3 regions of the Pelorhabdus rhamnosifermentans genome follow, and region 1 is predicted to be linked to each of the others. Evidence: riboswitches for the same ligand, from Rfam matches in the RefSeq annotation. Region 1 holds a riboswitch; each other region holds the start of a gene.
The links. Region 1 has a riboswitch for cyclic di-GMP ahead of Ga0466249_RS14240 (diguanylate cyclase). Riboswitches for the same ligand answer to the same signal wherever they lie in the genome.
Positions count from the first base shown of each region.

Region 1 (7,598 bases):
AAGATAATCTGTTGTGGACAGCAAGACGAGAGCATTTTTTGTCGACAATAATCCAAAATGTCGGCTGCTAACAAAGTGGGCTTCTTTTTTACAATCCAGGCACAGACTTTTTGTCCTCGCATGGGATCAGTTATTCCACCTACAACGGCTTCGTCAATTCCCGGACAGCGGCGTAAAATGTTTTCTAGTTGCTCAGGAATGATTTTTATTCCGCCGCTATTGATGATACCGCTTTTTCTTCCCAATAAATATAAGTAACCTTCCTTGTCGATTTTACCTAGATCACCTACAGTAGACTTAGGACTATATTCGGGAGCTAAGTAAGGACTTTCTGCCCAAATCGTGTCTTGCTCAATAGTCAGGGTAACGCCTGGAAAGGCTTTACCGACTGATTCAGGATGACTTAACAGGTCTTTTGTTGCGGAATAGCTGACATGACCCAGTTCACTTGCCCCATAATATTCACAAATATTTGCTTGAGGAAAAGCTTTTACGAGGTTTTGGACGGTTTGTCCATCTATTTTGGCTCCGGCAGTGACGAGCGATGTTATCTGATTAAGGGGCGCGTCGATTACTTTCAATAACAGGCGGTAGTGAGCAGGAACCATAAACATCGCACTGACCTGATGTTGTTTTATTTCTCTCACCCATGTTCGGGGCAGGTGATTGCTGGCCATTACGACGGTACCACCTTCAGCAAGGAGATGAAGGCAAGCATTTAGATTAGCTGTGTACGCCAATGATCCTGCCAAATAGATCGTATCTTTAGGGCTGATATGGAAGACTATACTTTGACTAGGGAAAGCGTTTGTCCAGCTTTGATGGCTTCGCCAGATCAGCCTTGGTGTGCCTGTACTGCCGGAACTTAAGGCTCCCAAGAAGATGTCTTCAGGATAAATATCAGGGAGTGTTGCTGTTTTGTTTTTTGACAATTGAAAATTTTCGTCGATAGCAAGAACAATTTTTTGTTCTTCCATGAGGCTTGTACACACCTCTTGCGATGTTGAGGCGTCTACAAAGATGCAACAGCCACCGGCTTTTACGGTACTTAAGAAATATAGTAACTGCGAGACAGGGTTTATTTGTTTCACCAGGACTTTATCGCCTTTTTGTATTTTTGTTGCTAAGCGTTGAGCGAGAAGATTCACCTTTTGTATGAGTTCTTGGTATGTTAGCCGGGTAGTGCCATGAATCAGACACAGCTTCTGGGCCTGACTTTTTCCAAAATGAGTGATGTTGCTATGAATTAACATGTTTTCAGACCCTTTCAATCAGCGTTGCTGTTCCCATGCCGCCAACAGCACCAATAGCGGCAATGCCGAAATGTCCCTTTGCTTGTTGCAATGCCTTGAGGAGATGGAGGAGGATGATGGCTCCAGAAGCTCCGTAAGGATGACCGTAGGCTAAGGCTCCTCCAAGCCTGTTGGTCTTATTCAGACTAAAGCCGAGTTCTTGACAACAGGCCAGTATTTTCACGGCAAAGGCCTCATTGATTTCGAGGGCGTCCACGGCTGTCAGAGGCAGGTCCACTTTCTTTAATAATTTTCGAATGGCATATACCGGCCCCAAGGGAAATAAATTAGGATCACAGCCGCAGTCAGCTATAGCTGTAATCTGCGCTTGCGGTGTTAAGTGATATTTTTTTATGGCTGCGTGAGAGGCAAACATGAGGACCGCAGCACCATCATGTTTTAGACAAGTATTGCCGGCAGTGATTTTGCCGCTTTCCTTAAAAACAGGTTTCATTCTTTCCAGTAATTTCAAGCTCATGTGGTTTCGGATGCATTCATCAGACTTGATGATTTTGTTTGTTGCCGTGAGTGGTATTATTATATCTTTTAGCAAACCCTGTTCTTGCGTTTGTACCGCTCGTTGATGACTTTCAAGGGCCAATAAATCCATGTCGTGTCTGGAAATAGCCAGTTTTTCGGCCAGGGCTTCCGCCGCTTCTCCTATATCTGGATCGCCGATTAAAGGGGTAGAAAAGGGAGCTCGTTCATAATAAACAGCTTCTCCTTGAAAACGGGGATCATTGGAATTAAACTGTCGTCGAGGCGCCATACTAGTACTTTCGACTCCTCCTGCAATAACAAGCTCGGCAGTACCCGATCGGATTTGGTTTACAGCCAGGTTGATGGCACTGAGTCCTGAGCCACATTGTCCGTCAATTGTGAGAGCGGGAATAGCATAGGGCCAGCCAGCTTCAAGTACAGAGACTCTGGCAATATTGCCGCCAGGGCCCACGACGTTGCCAAGGATGACTTGATCAATAATTTTTGGTGAGATTTCGTAGCGGTGTATGACTTCATTTAGTACGGTGGCAGCTAATTGTTCAGGAAGAAAGTTTTTTAAGAAGCCGCCTGTTTTTCCGATCGGTGTCCTCATGCCGCCAATTAAATAGGCCTGATTCATGATTGCACCGAAGCATTCTGTAGACGTTTATTTATGGCCGTACCAATGATTGTTGCGATACCAACTTTAAGTAAATCGCCGGGGATAAAGGGGAGTGCTCCCACCATCAGTGATCTTTGTAAACCCATGGCTGTTACGAAATTTAACCAGGCTACACCGAGTATATAAACAACGAAAATTCCACCGATTAAATTGGCCATAGCGAGACGACCTGTATTATTATTTGTTCCTTTTAATTTGGCAGTCACAATAGCGCCGATTAAAAAACCGATGAGATATCCGCCGCGGGGTCCGAACAGGACGCCAATCCCGCCTGTTCCACCTGTAAAGACCGGTAAGCCAATGGCTCCCAACAGTAGAAAGGTCATAACACTGAGCGCAGCTTGTCGCATCGTTAAAATACTTGCTGCTAGCATAATGGCTAAATTTTGACCTGTAATGGGGACAGGACTGAAAGGCAGCGGAATGATAATAAATCCCATTGCTGCTGTTGCGGCAGCAAAAATAGCAGCATAAATGAAATCAATTAATTTGTTTTTTGTTGGCATAATGCTCCTCCAAACATCCTGTAAAACTTTGAATAGTTTTGTCTACAATGAATAAGGTTTAACTGAAAAAAGTATAAATCAATGCAAAACGATTGTCAACTTATTTGTATTTTATAGTTAACTAAAGTTGCAATAAAATTATCATCAAAGTCCTACAAGCTTTATCTGGTTTGTAGGACTTTGTTTTGTCATGGATATTGGAGGGGCAAAATATAGAATAAGGAGGTGAATCGGATGAGACGTGGTGTGGTGCTGCGAAAGGGTTGGAAAATGGCCAGTACATATTGGTTCTCTAATGAAAGAGGATCAGCATGGTTACTATTATTAAGTGCTATCGGGCTTAACATGGTATTGGTTTATATAACGGTTGAACTTAATTTATGGCAGGGAAATTTTTATCTTGTTATACAGAATGTTAATCAGGGGGGGTTTAGTGATGCCATCGTCAGGTATGGATTATGGGTATTGTTGCTCATTGTCGTGAAAGGATACCAGATTTATTTTCGCATGCTTCTTCATATTCATTGGCGTCGTTGGCTGACTGATCGTTACTTATCTCAATGGTTGCAGAATAAGACTTATTATCAGCTTCAGTTAACAAGTTCGAATTTTGCGGATAATCCTGATCAGCGCATTAGCGAAGATGTTGATTTATTTGTATCGATTACTCTCAGGCTCACCTTGGATTTATTCAACGATATGATTACGATTTGTTCTTTTCTGGTTATATTATGGAATCTATCCAGTGTTGTTTCATTATCATTCGGTACCTTCAACTTTACTATTTATGGTTATCTCGTATGGACAGCATTGGCTTATGCCATTATAGGTACTTATTGTACCTTTAGATTGGGTCGTCCCCTTGTCAGATTGGATTATGATCAGCAACGTTATGAGGCGGATTTTCGATTTAGTTTGATGCGGATTCGAGAGAACGCAGAAAGTATTGCTTTGTACGATGGTGAATATCAAGAAAAAGAAAATTGTTTGCAACGTTTTAAATATATTTTTGATAATTTTACAAAAATCATCGCAATACGAAAACAATTGATGTGGCTGACGACGGGTTATTCACATATTTCGGTAATTTTCGCTATTGCTATGGCATCGCCTCGATATTTTCGCGGACAGATTCATTTAGGGCAAATGTTTCAGATTATTGATGCCTATAATCATGTTCAAACGGGCTTTTCATTTATTATCGATAGTTTTACCCGGTTGGCACAGTGGCGGGCTGTTATTAATCGGTTGAATAGCTTTCTACTATATATCGACACTGCGCAAATGGAAAAGATGGCTCAAGAAAGGCAGATGTATAACAAGCATAAAGGAAAATTTTCTATTAGGGATGTCAGTATTTCTCAACCTGACGGTCACAACTTAGTTAGCGGGTTAAACTTTCACATAACCTCAGGTGAAAGAATGATCATTACGGGACCATCAGGGTGTGGCAAAAGTACATTATTACGGACTTTTGCTGGTCTGTGGCCTTTTGCAACAGGACGTATCGACATACCTTATGAAGGAAGAATCATGTTTGTTCCCCAAAAACCTTATATGCCTATTGATAAATTGCGCAAAATCTTACTTTATTCTGGCAGCAATCGGCAATTCGAGGATCGAGAGCTTATAGATGCTTTAAAAGACTGTAGGTTAGCACATTTTGCTGATAAATTAGATGAAATCTGTGATTGGGGACAGATTCTTTCACTGGGTGAACAGCAACGAATTGCATTTGCTCGCATACTATTATTAAAACCAGAGTGGCTTTTTTTAGATGAAGCTACGTCGGCATTAGATGAAGCTACTGAAAAGACTGTATATGAAAGAATATCTGAATTTTTGCCTCATACTTCAATTGTGAGTGTAGGACATCGGAAAACAATTTTTCATTATCATAAAAATTGTTTAGTCTTAGATGGGAGAGGGGGGTGGTGTATAAGAATGCTGGAATAAGAGTAGTCTTTAGAAGAGTTTCTATAGGCTGGTAATTGTTGCTATGACCTTGAGTGTTATTTTTGCTATGTGCTTATTAGTGAAAGGTGAGTCGAATTTTCTATATAGGGTATTGTCGATAACGGAAAAAACTTGACTAAATTTGGCATAAGTAATATTATGTAAAAGGAATGTTACAATTTCTAAAATTTTATATTGGCAAACTTACTGAAAAGTAGGGACGCAAAACTATGGGTCTAAAGACGGAGTCTATGATTGCCAAGTTGCTTATTTCGTAATAAATACATTTAGCACCCGCCTATTAGGGGCTATTTTTTTTACATCCCATTTTACTGTATGGATTATGACGATAATTGTACTCCCTTGGCGACCCAGTTGAGGAAGGTATCTATAATGTATGTTTAGAAACGGCACGAGAATTTATTGTGTTTATGTCATTGTTCTTGGTATTTTTATTGGGGCGTTGTTTGCTGTAGTGTCACCTGGTATTTATAAACTGAGTGCAATATTATTGTTTGTGCTATTATTCTTTGGTTATAAGAATAGAAAGAATTCAATTTCTTACGCCTTTGTGGCTGCTGCACTGTTTCTTCATCATTGTTTGTTGGCTAAAATTGTTTTTGATAAAAGTGTTGACGCTGATAGCCTGACTCCTTTTATTATTAATGCTGGATTTTTTTACGCACCGGTGCTTCCTGATCCCATTACACCCGTGCTGGCTGTGCTCACACTTGCATATTATTTCATCAGTTATAATGGTGGCACGATTTCATTGCTTGTAGGGGGGAAAATATTTACGACTTTTCTTATTACCTCACTTGTGAGCGGCGGTGTGTATTTTTTTCGTCAATTGTCTATAGAACGGGAACGATTTTATCAGGCCAATCTTACTGATCCACTTACGGGGTTATATACCTTTACTTATGCTGTCAAAATCGGCCAAGACTTACTTGATCATGGCAATAAGCTGATTGTCATGATTATGAATATCGATAATTTTAAAAATATCAATGATACATATGGCTATTTTATTGGGAATAAAGTATTGATTCAATTTGCCGGATATTTGCGAGACGCAGTGTGTCACGAGGCGGTTGTTGCACGTCTGGGTGGCGATGATTTCATTGTCATGATCAAGCAAGATGATGCTACTACTTTATCTGTTGATGGATTGATTGATAAGTTAAATAAACGAGAATACATTACAGATTCTGATCTGGATTCAGTGCATTTGGCCTTTTCCTATGGCGTAGCCATACAAGATAAAGGGACAGTTGTTGATATTCAAGAACTGATTAATGTGGCGGAAAAAGACATTTATTGCAATAAAACGTCTCAGGGGATTGGGGTAGCTATTTATAATGGAAATGAAATTCTTGATGCGTCTTTTTATGATCTCGTTCATGTACTTGCCCAAAAGGATATGTATACTTATGTCCATTCGTTACATGTTGCTTGCTATGGTGCATCACTTGCTAAATGTTGGGGCCTTAATAAGAAACAAGTGGCGGAAGTCTTTTTGGCAGGATGGCTGCATGATGTGGGAAAAATCGCTATTCCCAATGAAATATTGCGCAAACCAGGTAAATTAACGGAAAAAGAGTACGATTTAATTAAGCGGCATGTTGAATATGGGATGAATATTCTTTTGTCATTTGATGTCAGTGAAGTGGTTCGTCAAGCCGTTATTACTCATCATGAGCGCTATGACGGTTTGGGCTATCCCTACGGGCGGTCTCAACAGGATATTCCATTGGCCGGACGTATTTTGGCTATTGCTGATACCTATTCAGCCATGACAGTGAAGCGGGTTTATCGCAGGAAGCTTTCACAGGCTGAGGGATTAACGGAGTTGAAGCGTCAGGAAGGGCGGCAGTTTGATCCGGAATTAGTGGAAACGTTTATTGATATGTTGACTGAAAAACATTTTCAAGTTCAGACTTAAAAAATCAGCTCATTCGTTTATTAACATTTTTCGTAACCAAGGCTCATCAATATTGGTGAGCCTTGGTTATTTTTTATTCGTACATTAAATAGAGTTGGTAGGCACTGGATAAGAGGGTATAAACAATGGCTAATACAACGCCGATGGTGCCGATGATCGTTCCTTTATGATAAAAACGAGCGTCTTTTTTTGATTTCCCAATTAAGTCAAGGATGATGATGGTGAAAATTAACAGCGCCGATATGATTGTGATGGGTAATCCATAGACCATTTCTATCACGATCCCTTCTTATTCATCACTAATAAACAAAAAAGTATTGAAATGAAACGATGATTCTGAATATTTCATGGAAAAAAAATCTTTCTAGTTCTATAATAATAAATAGATAAAATAAGGTCAACCATATTTTACCATTGAATAGATGGCGAGGTCGGATTTATGTCATATTTGGTGGATATTCTTGAAGCAATTCAAGACGTTGTAAAATCAGGTATTATTCGTGAATTAGATCAACAAGATAGCCAAGAAGGCAATCCGTTAATTTTAAGACAGCTCGTGGAAGAAACAGTAAGCATTACGGAAGCTGTTGTAGAAACAGTAAAATTGAATACTTTTACTTCTTTAAAGGTTTATTTAAGCTCTCTTTGTAAGGTCTATATTGAACGAGGCGTTGTCTTGTCGGAAATCATGAATTTTTTCGATCTTTATGAAAAGTCCATTAAAGATGCCATGTCTA
Region 1 is NZ_JAHGVE010000011.1:55,134-62,731, forward strand. Features, by position in the region: gene Ga0466249_RS14220 (AMP-binding protein) at 1-1,253, opposite strand, end outside; gene Ga0466249_RS14225 (thiolase family protein) at 1,258-2,412, opposite strand; gene Ga0466249_RS14230 (biotin transporter BioY) at 2,409-2,960, opposite strand; gene Ga0466249_RS14235 (ABC transporter ATP-binding protein/permease) at 3,195-4,916, shown strand; cyclic di-GMP riboswitch class I at 5,104-5,187, shown strand; gene Ga0466249_RS14240 (diguanylate cyclase) at 5,314-6,861, shown strand; gene Ga0466249_RS14245 (hypothetical protein) at 6,935-7,141, opposite strand; gene Ga0466249_RS14250 (ATP-binding protein) at 7,301-7,598, shown strand, end outside.

Region 2 (7,598 bases), on a different contig from region 1:
ATGATTGGTGCACAAGCAGCACCAATAAAGCCGCCAAAATTTTGTATTGCTCCAAGCGATGCTACCATATTTTTGGGTGCTACGTCCGTAGCAAGCGTCCACATAACGCCTGTCGGAACGGAAGCGGCAAAATATCCCAAAGATAATAAGGCAATACAAGTATGAATATCAGATACATAAGGAACAGGAATAACCGCAACCGCTGCTACGCAAGCCCCACAAACAAGCGGAATTTTACGGGCCTTAATAGGAGCATAGCCCTTATTCTTAATGAAATAATCAGAAATAATGCCTCCCAGTGGAACACCAATGATCCCCACTAAAAATGGTATCGAAGCAATCCAGCCTGTTTTTAAAATACTCAGCCCACGGCCCGTTACTAAATAACCGGGTAACCACGTTAAATAAACCCACATGGTGTAAATTAAACCAAAGTTGCCAATAATCATATACCAAGTTGACTTATACTTAAATAAGTCAACCCAACCAACTTTCGCTTCATCTCCTGTCACTTGACTATTCTGTATATCTGACTCAGCTTTTACAACAACGTCACTGCTCGTTTCCGGATCATGATAGGATATCAGCCATAAAGCCAAAACAATCAGCCCAGCGACACCAATAATAATAAACATAACCTTCCATGAATAGGCCAGCATCAAAGCCGTGAGTAGTGGCGGCGCAATACCGTTAGATATTTGCGAACCTGTATTAATTACAGCTATCGGCGTCCCACGATCTTCTTTGGTAAACCATTTGTCTATCGCCTTAACCCCAGCAGGGAAGAAGGGCGACTCTGAAATACCTAACAACATTCTCAGTGAATAGAAAAAAGAATAGCTCGTACTGAAGGCTGTGGCAATGGTAATAGCTGACCATAATCCACAGGCCCAGCCAAACATTTTTTTGGGTCCAAATTTATCAACAAGCCAACCGGCTGGCAAATTAGCTAAAGCATAAGGCCAAAGAAATGCCGACATTAACAATCCCATTTGCAAGGGATTTAACCCATACTCTTTAGCAATTAAGGGATTAGCTACACTAAGATTCGACCTGTCCAGATAATTTACAACAGCTCCAAGCAATATCAAACTAACAAACCACCATCTTTTGTTAGTTTTAGGTGCTGTAGATATTACTTTAGAATTATTTTTCATTAATATAAATCAACTCCTTGGAATTTTTGTTCCCATACTCTCTGATTACGGCCTTGTGGACTCTCTATAAATAATATCGAGATCAAAGTTCTTCTGTTTTTCAGAATAATTCGGATCAAGTGTTCGTTGAACTAATAATTGCATAGCATAAAATGACATTTCTTCTACAGGTAAATTGACTGTCGATAATTTAGGAATGGTAAAATTTGAATAAACTTGATTATCAAAGCCAAAAACCTCGCATTGATTAGGAACTTGAATACCATAATCATGCAAGGCCGAAAGAGATCCCATGGCAGTTTGATCGCATAGACAGATGAGTCCGGTAGGCGCATTGCCGCTCTCAATCAGCTTCACTACAGCATGATATCCGCTAGTTTCCGTAAAATCACAATATCTAATCATATATTCTCTGCCTATAAGAGCTTCAGTTAAACCCGCAAGTCGTTCATCTAAGGCTTGCGATGAAACAGATGATGCCAAAATAGCAATTTTTTGATGCTTATTCTTGATAAAATGCTCTGCAACCTGTTTAGCTGCCGCAAAATTATTTGCACTGACATAAGGATAAATTGGCGAAGTCCGATGAAAAAACACAACAGGAACACTTGGCGAAACACGATGAATATATGTTTCATCTGCCATCGATGTATTCGCTAAAATTGCACCATTAAAAAGATTGGGCTGATATAACTCTTTGACACCCTGAATCCCCATTTCATCCATTGTTTTAACTAATAAATTGATGGTAATCGTCTCAAGAGAAGAACTGAATCGATGAATTCCGGTTAAAATACGTCCAATCAATCCTACACGTGTATCGATAGGCCACAACACAGCGAATGTTAAACTCGTCTTCCCACTTTGACGCAATTTTCGTGCTGACATATTGGGCACATAACCTAATGAGAGAGAAATTTCGCGTACTTTTTGAATCGTCTCTTCAGAAAAACGAATGGCTTCCGCCTTTTGGTTCAAAATAAGCGAAGCCGTCGTAATCGATACATTTGCTGCCTTTGCAACGTCCTTAAGAGTAACTGCCATAAGTATCTCCTTTGTTACTTTTTTTTATAGCTCCACCTCCCCGTTAGTAAAACGTTTTACTAAATATAATATACCATTTTCAAAAATTGGATTCAATTATTTTTCAATAAATTCTGTTTTTAGTTACTTTTTAGTGATAGAGGCTACTAATATTACGATGAACCATACTCACATGATAAGTCATAGCTTTTTCAGCAGCCTCAGCATCTTGACTGCGAAATGCTTCAAGCAAAGCAAGATGTTCTGTAATCGTTTGCGATAGACGATTTTCAACATGCATGGATTGAAGACGCGCCACTTGAATATACTTATGAAAATTACTTAATGTAAGATTTAACATTTTACTGCCTGACGCTTCATAAATTGTCTGGTGAAATTTGTTATCTAAGTCCGCTATTTCCTCTATGTTATCTTTTTGCGCATAAAATTCCGTAAGATCGACTATCTTCTGTAACTCTTTAAGCTCTAAATCAGTCAGCCGCGGAGTAGCCCAACGTGCCGCCAAGCCTTCAAGGAGCTGCCGCATGACACAAATATCCGCTACATCCTTATCAGAAATGCCGAGAATAATGGCACCCTTTTTAGCTGTCGTTTCTACTAGTCCTTCTACTTCCAATAGCCAAATCGCCTCGCGAATAGGCGTACGGCTCACACCCAATTCCTGGGCCAGTTTCGTTTCAAGTAAAATATCTCCTGCTGAATAAACGCCATTAATAATTTGCGATTTAATATATTGAAATACCTTCTGGCGCAAAGAGGTATCTGGCGCAGAGAAAAGTTCTATATCTTTGGTCATTACATAGGTCCTCCATTAAAAAAATTTCTACTATTAATAGTTTATTATAAGTTTAACAAGAGTACAAGTCGCTAACAATATATTTCATATGAACTTGGATGTTATGTGCACTGCAAAAACACAAATAAGGGATATAGCTTGTTGATTGTCTATTCCATTTACACAAAAAATAATTTTAACTATTTTTCAATAAATACCTAGTAAAACGTTGCATGGAGTGCTATAATGTATTTAAAAATAAACGTATTCATGGAGGTGTGTATTTATGTATACAATGTTTTATTTGAATGATGATGAGGTTCAAGAAAACGAAGAACAAGCTCAAGCAGAAATGGATACTTTATTAGACGAACAAGAATGGCTCAACTTTAAGTTAGGCTTACTTGCTGAATGCTAGAAAGCAAAGAAAAAAAATAACATGTTTGCGACAAAGATGTCGCTCTATCCGTTAAGTTCACCTTAACGATAGGAGTGATTTTTTTATCAATATTTATGAATAAATATTTATTTCCAATGAATTTTTATTCTTATTAGAGCTAAATAATAGCAAACAGCAGTAATTGTCAATGTCAAGACAACTACTGCTGTTTTTTTGATGGTTAAAATGGGTAAAAAGAAAATTCACACGTTAAATTGTGTAATAATCAGCCGAAGCTCTTCAGACATTTTAGCTAATGCCTCACTAGATGCTGCAATTTCTTGCATCGAGGCCGACTGTTCCTCTGTTGCAGCAGAAACTGTTTGAGTATGCTCAGCTGTTGCGCTACTAATATTATCAATTTTTTGCATAGAGGAAACAATTTGTTCACTTCCTCCTGCCACTTGCTGAATCGCAGCAGAAATATTTTCTACTTGATTAGAAACTTCTTCAATTAACGCCGCAATTTCCCCAAAAGCCCTCCCTGCCGTACCAGCTACTTCCGAACCGAGTTTGACTTCTTTCGTCCCGTCTGCCATAACAAGTACAGCCTTTTCCGTATCTCCTTGAATTTCACCGATAAGCACTGCAATATGTTTGGCTGCTTCTTGAGATTGTTCAGCTAATTTACGGACCTCTTCAGCTACAACAGCAAACCCTTTGCCTTGTTCGCCTGCACGCGCCGCTTCAATCGCTGCATTCAGTGCAAGAAGATTTGTTTGACTGGCTATTCCCGAAATAGTATCTACAATTTGACCAATCTCTTTGGAGCGTTCCCCAAGACCCGCCACAACTTGTGCCGAATGCACGACTGATTTTTCGATAATAGCCATTTGTTTCGTTGTATCATCGATAGCCTCTCCACCATTTTTTGCTGCCAAGGAAGTTTTTTCAGCCGTCGCGGCTACATTTCCCGAATGAGCGGCAACTTGTTGAATGCTTGCCGACATTTTTTCCACGACTCCTGTTGTTTCATGCACTGCCTCAAGTTGAGAGGAAGCACCTGAAGCCACTTTTGTAATAGATCCAGCAACTTGACTGACAGCAAGTGCCGACTGTTCCGCATTGGCCGTTAGTTCTTCTGATGATGCTGCCACTTGCTCAGCGGAAGTAGCAACTTGCTGAACCAAACTGCGAAGTTTTGCTACCATTGTATCAAAGTGAATCGCCAGTGTATCTAATTCATCTTTTTCTTGGATATTTTCTTCCGTTAGATTCCCCGCTACAGCCTGAACCGTTAAGTCTCCTTGCGCAATTTTTTCAGTCGCCTGATTTAATGCAATAATAGGCTTCGTAAATCGCCGCGAAAGAACAACACCCAATCCACAAGTCACAATAAGAATAATTCCTATTGTGATTAACGAAACAATCGTTAAAGGCGTTAACTTCATGAGAATTTCTTTTTCAGGTACATCAATGCCTAAACTCCAATGCATTCCAGGAATCGGTGCATAAGCCATATACTTACTTGTACCAGCTTCCATATCATGGCTAATTCCTTTATCCCCATGAATCATTTTTTGGGTAATTTCTTTCGACTGATTCGTAGCATTGGCATCATTCAAAATATTTTGCTTCATAACCATACTCTTATCAGGGTGAATAATCGTTAAGCCATCACCTTGAAGCACATAAGCATAACCGCTTTGAGCAATCTTAATTTCATTGATGCGCGAAATAAGCGTATCAACTGTTACTGTACCGCCTAAGACACCCACAATCTGGTTGTTATTTTTGATGGGAGCCACTACAGAAACGACCATCTTGCCGTCTACTTTAGAAATTACAGGATCTGTTGTAAAAACTTTTCCAGTAGACATGACTTGTTTAAAATACTCGCGATCCACAATATTGGTTCTATCACCTGTTGTATGAATAGCCTGTCCTTTTGTATCAACCAGCCAGAATCGTAAATAATTAGGATTACGCTTAACTTCTTCATTTAAATAACGAAGAGCAGCTGCCTGATCGCCATTAACGACACTCTGATTTGTTGCAAGAATAGCCACTTCCCGCTGACGCATCTCTATCCACTGCCCGATTTCTCTGGCATAGGCATCAGAACGATGCACAAGATCTTCCTCTGCGTCAGAAACTAAGATGCTTTTTGCATTATAAAAATTGCAGAAGCCTAAAATACTTAATGAAAGTAGCAGTCCGCCCACTAAAGCAACAATTACTTTGACCTGAATACTTTTCCCCAGCCAATTTTGACCCGTCATTTTCAATCCACTCATTACAAATTTCACCCCTAATGTTCCTTTCCATTTACTTCATGCCACACTTTTACTACCTTCTGAGTCCCCTCCCAGCATAAAAAATTAGCACCTGCCAGTGGCAGGTGCTAATAATAATCCGTAATTAAACAGCAACCTGGCAATCATAGATATGACATCTTTAGACCCATGGCTTTGCGCCATTACTTTTCAGTAATTTTGCTAATTATAAAATTTTATAAAGCAGATAGTAATAATTATTATAAGATTTTTTTCCCATTTAGTCAACCAAGTAACTATAAACAGAACTTATTCACTACTTCTTGAAGATTCTGCGACAATTTAGCTAGTTCTTGACTGGATGCAGCAATTTCTTCCAGCGAAGCCGACTGCAACTGTGTAGCTGCCGACACTGTTTGTGCCTTTTCAGACGCCTTTTTACTCAATTCATCGATTGTCTCTACTGAAGAAGCAATTTGATGACTGCCCCCTGTCATTTCCTGAATAGCTACGGAAATCTCCTTAATTTGGCAAGAAACTTCCAATACGATAATTTCCATAGACTGAAAAGCCTTCCCTGTTGCATCCACGACATCTGCTCCGACTTTCACTTCATTCGTTCCTTCTGACATAGCCTGTACAGCTTGAGATGTATCACCCTGAATAGAACTGATTAACTCCGCGATCTCCTTTGTAGCCTGCTGAGACTCTTCCGCTAATTTTCTTACTTCTTCAGCAACAACGGCAAATCCGCGTCCATGTTCGCCTGCCCTTGCTGCCTCAATCGCGGCGTTTAAAGCCAACAAATTAGTCTGCTTAGCAATCCCTGCTATGGTATCGACAATTTGCCCGATTTGTTTTGACTGCTCGCCCAACTTGACAATAACTTGGGCTGAAGTATTCACTGTGTTTTCAATCCGATCCATCTGACTTACCGCTTGTTTTACAGCCTTTCCCCCTGTTGTTGCCGTCTCAGCAGCTTGCTCCGATTTTAGCGCCACATCATCGGCATGACTCGCAATACGCTCTATACTGGCTAGTAACTGCTGCACTGCCGCTGAAGTATCCTGTATAGCTATCAGTTGCTGCTCAGAACCTTGGGCTACGCTGGTTGTGGCACAAGCAACATCACTTGCAGCCTGGGCCGACTGATCGGCACTAGCTGTTAACTGCTCTGATGACTGTTTTACCTGCTCTGCCGATGTTGCCATTTTCCGAATCACGTCACGCAAACTGGCTTTCATTCGATTAAAGGAAATACCTAACTCCCCAATTTCATCAGATGACTTTACATCTACATCTGCCAAACTAAGATTCCCACTCGCGATACCTGCCGCAGCTTGAGCAATGACATTAGCCGGTCTGGATATCGTACGGCTAATAAAGATACTGACAAAAACTGAAATACCCGCGACCAAAAAACTCACAAGGACTAATAGAAATTGTACTCCGTCCGCCTTTTTCGTACTATTTACTTCTTGCTCTTCAATATGTTGTTTCACAGCACCAATCAATAGCCTTGTCGTCGCAATAGAATTTTCAGAAGGAATACCAGCCTGTTGCATGTAAAGAGCAACCTGATCCAGTTTATTAGCCCGTTTGGCTTGAACCGACTGCGCAGCAATCGTATCAAAAGCCTTCTTTTCCGTCTTGAGTTCAGTTAAAGTCATCTGCGATTCTTTCGATGCCAACACATTCTCGAGTTTATTAATTTTATCGTCACCGTATTTACGATGATTTTCAAAATCAGCTACATCGGCAAGATTTCCAGTAAAATTGAAACGACGCATGGCTACTGTTTCATTTGCCACATCAATGGCGAGCTCTTCAACAAGTTCAATCTTCATAAGATTTTGCTTCGTTACTTCTTGCGAATTTCGATTCAATTCACCTACTTCGTAATAGGTAAACGCACTCATCGTCGCAACAAGCACAATAACTACCATAAAACCAGTAAAAATTTTCTT
Region 2 is NZ_JAHGVE010000003.1:314-7,911, reverse strand. Features, by position in the region: gene Ga0466249_RS04880 (MFS transporter) at 1-1,157, opposite strand, end outside; gene Ga0466249_RS04875 (LacI family DNA-binding transcriptional regulator) at 1,203-2,201, opposite strand; gene Ga0466249_RS04870 (GntR family transcriptional regulator) at 2,332-2,997, opposite strand; gene Ga0466249_RS27020 (hypothetical protein) at 3,263-3,394, shown strand; gene Ga0466249_RS04865 (methyl-accepting chemotaxis protein) at 3,619-5,652, opposite strand; cyclic di-GMP riboswitch class I at 5,780-5,865, opposite strand; gene Ga0466249_RS04860 (methyl-accepting chemotaxis protein) at 5,928-7,598, opposite strand, start outside.
Region 2: another riboswitch for cyclic di-GMP. It lies ahead of Ga0466249_RS04865 (methyl-accepting chemotaxis protein); the one in region 1 lies ahead of Ga0466249_RS14240 (diguanylate cyclase).

Region 3 (7,598 bases), on a different contig from region 1:
ATTTAAAGAACATTTGGGGACAGAAGAAACGTTGGATAAGGCCATTGTGGAATTACAATCGATTGTTGACGAAAAAATCATCAGAACTGTAAAAAAGGCGGTCGACATTGCTAAAGAATACATACCAGAATTAGAAGAACGTGTATATTATTTTTTGGCAATACATTTGAGTACATTATATGAAAGAATCTGTAAAGGTGTATATAAATCTTTTCAGGTCGATATTGATAATATTGCAAGTAATTATAAGAAGGAATATGGAATCGCTAAAATTCTGATTTTAGAAATAGAAAAAAATTTGCAAACGAAAATTCCAAAAGAAGAAATTGCTATGATCGCAATGTATTTAAGAACTTTTTCTCGGCATGAAAAGATGCAGGAAGGAAAAGTTAAGATTATTGTTTTAACACATGGAAGAGTTGCCTCGGCTATGGTGGAAGTGGCTAATAAATTTCTTAATATGAATTATGCAACGAGTATAGATGTAGATTTTAACGAAACACCCGAGGCTGTATTAAAAGAGACAATCGAACTTGTAGAAAAAATAGATGAAGGAAAAGGTTGCTTGTTGTTGGTTGATATGGGATCTCTAGTATCCTTTGGAGAAATTATTACAAAGAGAACAGGGATTAAGACAATCAGTATAGATCGCGTGGATACAGCGATGGTATTGGAGGCTGTTCGAAGAGCGGCTTTGATGGATATTACGCTGGATAATATTGTATCCGCAATCTATGAAGATAAATATTTATCGAAAAACATGGATATAGGTGAGTTGGCGCAAAAAAAGGCAATCTTATTTATTTGTATGACAGGAGAGGGGACCGCTTGTAGTCTAGCGGCTTATGTTAAAAAAAAGTTTATGCATATAGAAGATGAAGTACGTTTATTTACAATTGCTGCGTTAAATGAAACGAAGCTGAAGCAAAATATTTATGAAATTCAGCGCAGCTATCATATTATAGCCATTGTAGGAAGCATTAATCCGCAGGTCAAAAATATCCCCTTTTTATCAACAGATGAGGTTTTCAGGAGTGCAGGGATTAGGCGAATTCATAAAATACTATACACGGATCATGAAAATAAAGCAGTTTTGTATAAAATAATGGATGATAAGTTGATTCTTTGCAATTTAGTTTCATCGAATAAAACACAGGTCATTGACAAATTATCGCAATTATTAGTAGACTTTGGTGCTGTAAGCGATCAATTTGTGTTGAGTGTATACAAACGGGAAAGTATTGGAGCAACTTATTTAAAAGGGGGTATAGGAATACCGCATGGAGATTCAGCGTATGTTACTAAAACTGCCATGGCAATGGCTACTTTAGTGAAACCTATTGCATGGGAAAATGACTTTATGGCAGATTTAGTGTTTTTGTTTGCATTTCAAGATAGGGATCAAAAATATATAAGTGAATTTTATGACATTATATCAAATGAAAAAGCATTAAAGGAATTGAAAAAGGCGACATCTATGGAAAGAATCAAAGAAATTTTGTTTGAAAAACAATTTTAGCCAAATTGGTTGGCATGGTAATTGCAATAAAAAGTAGGTATAAACCTTATTGTGGTTTATACCTACTTTTTATTTAAGGAGCATAGAGGGATATGAAACAAAGGTTGACGGACTTTTCAAAAGTGATAGTTATTTTGAGAGGTTATAATTATCAGCAAGTCGAAGCCGTTGTTGAAGTCATGAAAAACAGTAAAATTAATGCCGTAGAAATTACTTTGAATCGAGGTGATTCCAAAACTATTATTAAAAAGATTGTTCAGAAATATGGTCAAGAGATTTCTGTTGGTGCAGGAACTGTTTTAAATGAAGCAGATTTAAAGGATGTAGTTAATATTGGAGTAGACTTTGTTTTAGCGCCGAATATGTTTTCTAAAAAAATGCTGGAATTTTGTAGAGAACATCAGGTTATTAGTGTACCAGGTGCATATTCACCTACCGAGATTTATCAAAGCATTAAAGATGGTGCGGATATTGTCAAGGTATTTCCGGCAGATATCGTTGGCAGTAAGTTTTTTAAAGATATAAGGGCTCCTTTTGGGGAGTTACCATTGATGGCTGTCGGAGGAATTAATATACAAAATGTACGAGAGTATTTTTTGGCGGGAGCAAAATATGTTGGGATAGCATCAGGTATTTTTCAAACCGAAGATATCGTAAATAGTAATAAAGATTCTTTAAAAAATTCGTTGAAGAACTTTGAAGAAAAAATTGAGGGTGCTTAAATATGGAAGAACCATTGAATATAGATAAGAAAATGATTTTTAAAATTGAAAGTAACGGAAAAACCAGAGAAGATATTCTAAGTTTTCTGGCAGGTAAACTTTTGAATGCCGGTTATGTAAAAAATGATTATGAAAAAGGAATTTTAAACCGAGAGAAAACATATCCGACGGGATTATTGACGGGTGGAATTAATGTAGCTGTTCCACATACTGATTGTATTTATGTAAAAAAAAGCGCTTTGGCTGTAGGAATTTTAGATACGCCGGTGATCTTTAAATCTATGGATGATCCGGACAAGGATATAGAAGTCAGTATAGTGATAATGATTGCCTTAAATCAACCACACGGACAAATTGAAATGTTGCAAAAGATTATTCAATTGATCCAAAAACAAGACGAATTGGAAAAATTGCTTAAAAGTAATAGTCTGGATAATATCCATGCAACGATATTATATTATTTAAATTGAAGGAGTAGATACAAATGAAAAAAGTATTGGTAGCATGCGGAAATGGAATTGCAACTTCAACGGTAGTTGCACAGAAAATTCGTGAAGCTTGTGAAGAAAAAAGGTTATCTGTCTCAGTATCGCAATGTAAATTATTAGAGGTTGAATCTAAAGCAGAAGATTATGATTTGCTTGTTACTACAGGAAAATTTGCTGGCGGTAATGTTAACATTCCAGTCATTGGAGCCATTGCTTTGCTTACGGGCATTGGTGAAGAAGAAACTATAGAAAAAATTATCAATGCGATTAAATAGAGGGGCTGTGAAAAATGGATATTGTATATGCTGTTTTTAATACACTGCTAAAAGCAGGGCCGATTGTTCTTCTACCAATAATTATAACGATTATCGGGCTTATTTTTCGGGTGAAATTAATAAAAGCTTTTAGATCAGGATTAACGATTGCTATCGGTTTTGCCGGAATCAAATTGGTCATCAATTTATTGTCTGATAATTTGGGACCGGCGGCAAAAGCTATGGTTGAGAATTTTGGCATTCATTTAGATATTCTAGATGTTGGCTGGGGCGCTATAGCGGCAGTTACATGGTCTTCACCCATTATCCCATTATTGATTTTTGGAATTTTGATTACAAATATTATTTTGCTTTTTTTCAAACTGACTGATACCTTAGATGTTGATATATGGAATTACCATCATATGGCTATTGTGGGTATTATGGTTTATTTTGTAACGGATAATGTTTTTCTTGGCTTAGGGGCAGCGTTAGTAATGGCTGTCATATCCTTTAAACTAGCAGATTGGACAGCGCCGGTGGTAGAGAAATATTTTGAGATACCAGGGGTATCTTTACCAACCATGTCGGCATTATCCTCGATTATTATAGCGGTACCATTAAATAAATTGATCGATCATATCCCCGGAATAAATAAAATAGATTTTTCAGCAAAAGATGCGCAAAAATATTTAGGATTCTTTGGTGAACCCATTTTTATGGGCCTGATTTTAGGTTGTGGTATTGGTGCTTTGGCAAAATATCCATTAACAGGTATATTTTCTCTGGGAGTAAATATGGCAGCTGTTATGGTTTTAATTCCTAAGATGACTGCGTTATTTATGGAAGGTCTGATGCCGATATCTGCAGCTGCTCAAAAATTAACGAAAGAAAAATTTAAGGGAAGAAAGTTTTTAATTGGATTGGATGCGGCGATTGTTGTCGGTAATCCAACTGTTATTACTGCAGCGCTTATTGTTATTCCTTTGACAATTCTTATGGCAGCCGTTATTCCGGGCAACAGAGTATTACCATTTGCTGACTTAGCCGTTATTCCGTTTAGAGTTGCTTTGGTCGTGGCTTTGTGTAATGGAAATCTATTTAGGAGTATATTAATCGGTTTGGTTTGTACGAGTGCCATATTATTGGCAGGAACAGCTACGTCGCCAGTCCTTACTAGTTTAGCTACATCGGTTGGTATTGATTTGGCAGCCAGTGGTGGAATATCATCTTTTGCAGCCACCAGTTTGACGGTTAGTTATTTAGTTTACACTGCTTTTATCAGTAATTTGTGGATTAGTCTTCCAGTGTTAATTGTCGCTATTATTGCCATATGGCTATATATTGAAAAATTCAAGGCCAAACCAACGGGTAATGCTACCATTGCACAGGAAGAATAAGTATGGATAATGATGGAATGCGTTATCATGTTTTCCTGTCATTGTTGATAAATTCTTTGTTAATGAAATGGAGAGATTTGCTATGAAAATTAAAGAAATTAAGATTTATCGCGTCAAACCGAGATGGATTTTTATAAAAATTTCGACGGATGAAGGAGTAGAAGGTTGGGGTGAAATGATATCTGGCACCAAGACAGAAACAGTTGTGGCTGGTGCTGAAGAAATGGGACAATATCTTATTGGAAAAAATCCTTTTGCTATTGAAAGCTTATGGCAGGAATTGTATAAGACGTTTTTTAGAGGTGGGCCGATCAATACTACTGTTGTATCTGGTATTGAGATGGCACTTTGGGATATCAAAGGCAAGTTCTGCAATATGCCTATCTATGAGTTGCTAGGTGGACGAGCGAGAGACAGAATAAAAGTATACTCATGGATCGGTGGCGACCGCCCAGACGATGTTGTAAAAGAAGCATTGGATAGAAAAAATAGAGGCTTTGATGCTGTAAAAATGAACGCAACTGAGGAACTGCATTATATTGATTCTTATGCAAAAATCCAAGCTGTGGTAGATCGTGTAGCATCTATTCGGGATGCACTTGGTGAGGACTTTGGTATAGGCGTAGATTTTCATGGAAGAGTCCATAAGCCAATGGCAAAGGTATTAGCAAAAGCCTTAGATTCGTATAAGCTGATGTTTCTAGAAGAAGTTGTTTTACCAGAGAATGAAGAGGCTTTTGAGGAAGTTGCTAAACATACTTCTACGCCCTTGGCTACAGGTGAAAGGCTTTGTACTCGTTGGCAATATAAAAATATATTTAAGCAAGGGGTTATCGATATTATTCAACCTGATGTAGCTTTGGCTGGTGGTATTTTAGAGACGCGAAAAATCATTGCAACAGCAGAAAGCTTTGATATGGCAGCAGCTCCCCATGCTCCATATGGTCCGATTGCTTTAGCTGCTACGTTACAGATTGATGCATGTTCACCAAATGTTTTTATTCAGGAACAAAGCTTAGGAATACATTATAATAAAGGGTTTGATTTATTGGATTTTGTAAAAAATAAAGAGATATTTCAATATCAAAATGGCTTTGTTAATTTACCAGATAAACCAGGATTAGGACTCGAAATTGATGAAGAGTTGGTAAAAAAGGTTTCGGAGGAAGGACTTGTTTGGAAAAATCCTAAATGGAAGAATTATGATGGAACACAAGCCGAATGGTAATATACATGAAATCAAGTATATTTAATGTGAGAAGGGATGCTCATGCATTTATGTGTGAGTATTCCTTCTTTTTGCTATGCATGTGGTTCCAAAAATTTTGCTTAAAATTTAGTCGAGATGACCGTATCACTGATTATGGAAAAAACGGAAGTAATTGATAAGGATAGTCTATATTCGCGCTTCACGACCGTTTTGTTAAATTAGACTGCCTAATTGTTAAGACTTGCTAATGTTTATTGACTGGGTATGTAGATTTACGCTACTCTCTAAGAGAAGTGTTTTGATAATCTTTGGCGGATATCACTTGTTGTTTCTGGTAAGTGAAAAAAATATTTAGCAAACTTACTGAAAAGTAAGGGCGCAAAGCTATGGGTCTAAGGATTAATTATCAATCTATGATTGCCAGGCTGCCCTTGTACAAGGTATTAAACTCGGGCTTTTGTTCGGGTTTTTATTGTTTCATTTCCAGCTAATAAATCTAACATCACACTTCTTAGAACTTCTAAAGGGGGCAATAAATCAATGAAAAAAAATATTATTATATTACTTATGCTCGTGAGTAGTATTCCCTTACTTATCTCCACTTTTATTTCCCATTCACTAGTTTCTAAACCGCTAGAGGCAGATTATCTGGCGATAAATTCCGGAAAAGTTGACGTTTTTAGAACGGAGGTACAATCGTATGTCAATAAACGCATGGAGATTGTCAAAGCGATTTCCCACACTACTGCCGTCAAGAATTTCGATCTTCCGGCTTCTAAGCAACTAATCGCTGACGTTCAAACAATATATACCGATATTGGTATGGCTCTTTCTAACGATAAAGGCAACCAAGTTGTAAGAGGCGATGACATTAAATTGGGCAAAGTATCTCAACGGGAATTTTATAAAGAAGCCATGAGCGGTACAGACGAGGTTGCTTCTAAATCGATGATAAGCATGACAACAGGAAAGCCTATCGTAATACTGGCTTCTCCTGTACGATCGGATAACGGAAAAGTTGTTGGGGTGTTACAAGCGACGATTAACCTGGAGGCTTTTAAAGAGGTTGTTAAAAAATGGTCAGTAAACGGGGTTACAGCATACATACTGGATCAAGATGGCAAAGTCATCGTTTACCCTGATGGCGATGGTTCAACAGAAGTCAAAGATATGAGCAGCATTCCCTTTGTCCAAAAGGCGATTAGCGGAAAAAGCGGATCAGAAGAGATCGCTGGGGAAAACGGTGTTCGCAAATTAGTAAGTTATGTTTATGATCCTCAAACGCGTTGGATTATCTGTATGGAAAAAAACTATGAGGAGTATAATGCCGTCAGTAATAGGATGCTGTTGACCAATTTAATGGTTTTAGCTGTTACGATGTTAATGGTCATTTTAATCAGTATTGTCGTTGCCAATCGGATGACCAAGCCTATTACTCAATTGGTAACTGCGACAGAAAGCCTAAAAAGCGGTAATTTAAATATAAATATAAATAACCAAGGGAAAGATGAAATCGGCAAGCTAGCGCAAAATTTTGACGCAATGGTTGGCGGACTTCAAGAACTGCTTAGGAACGTCATCGTTTCCACTGAAGTAGTTTCGGCAGCTTCCGAAGAACTGACAGCGAGCGCACAGCAATCGGCGGCTACAGCCGAACAAGTGACAAGTGCAATTGAGGCGATTACAGCAGGCGCTGAAAAACAAGTGAGTTTTGCCAATGCTGCCACAGATCTCGTGACTCAGATTGTTTCCGATATTCAACAAATTGTTTCAGATTCTACAACCGTTGCTTCAGTATCGGAAGGGACTGCCAAGTTGGCGACAAATGGCGGAGAATCGATAAACAATGCTGTTGCTCAAATGCGCAGCATTGAAACGAGTGTCATAGATTCGGCGGCAGTCGTTGCGAATCTGGGAGAAAGGTCCACCGCAATTGGTCAAATTATCGATACCATCTCTGGCATCGCCAGTCAAACTAATTTGCTGGCCTTGAATGCGGCGATAG
Region 3 is NZ_JAHGVE010000004.1:48,042-55,639, forward strand. Features, by position in the region: gene Ga0466249_RS06315 (sigma 54-interacting transcriptional regulator) at 1-1,519, shown strand, start outside; gene Ga0466249_RS06320 (bifunctional 4-hydroxy-2-oxoglutarate aldolase/2-dehydro-3-deoxy-phosphogluconate aldolase) at 1,612-2,241, shown strand; gene Ga0466249_RS06325 (PTS sugar transporter subunit IIA) at 2,244-2,711, shown strand; gene Ga0466249_RS06330 (PTS sugar transporter subunit IIB) at 2,726-3,004, shown strand; gene Ga0466249_RS06335 (PTS galactitol transporter subunit IIC) at 3,019-4,383, shown strand; gene dgoD (galactonate dehydratase) at 4,466-5,611, shown strand; cyclic di-GMP riboswitch class I at 5,937-6,026, shown strand; gene Ga0466249_RS06345 (methyl-accepting chemotaxis protein) at 6,134-7,598, shown strand, end outside.
Region 3: another riboswitch for cyclic di-GMP. It lies ahead of Ga0466249_RS06345 (methyl-accepting chemotaxis protein); the one in region 1 lies ahead of Ga0466249_RS14240 (diguanylate cyclase).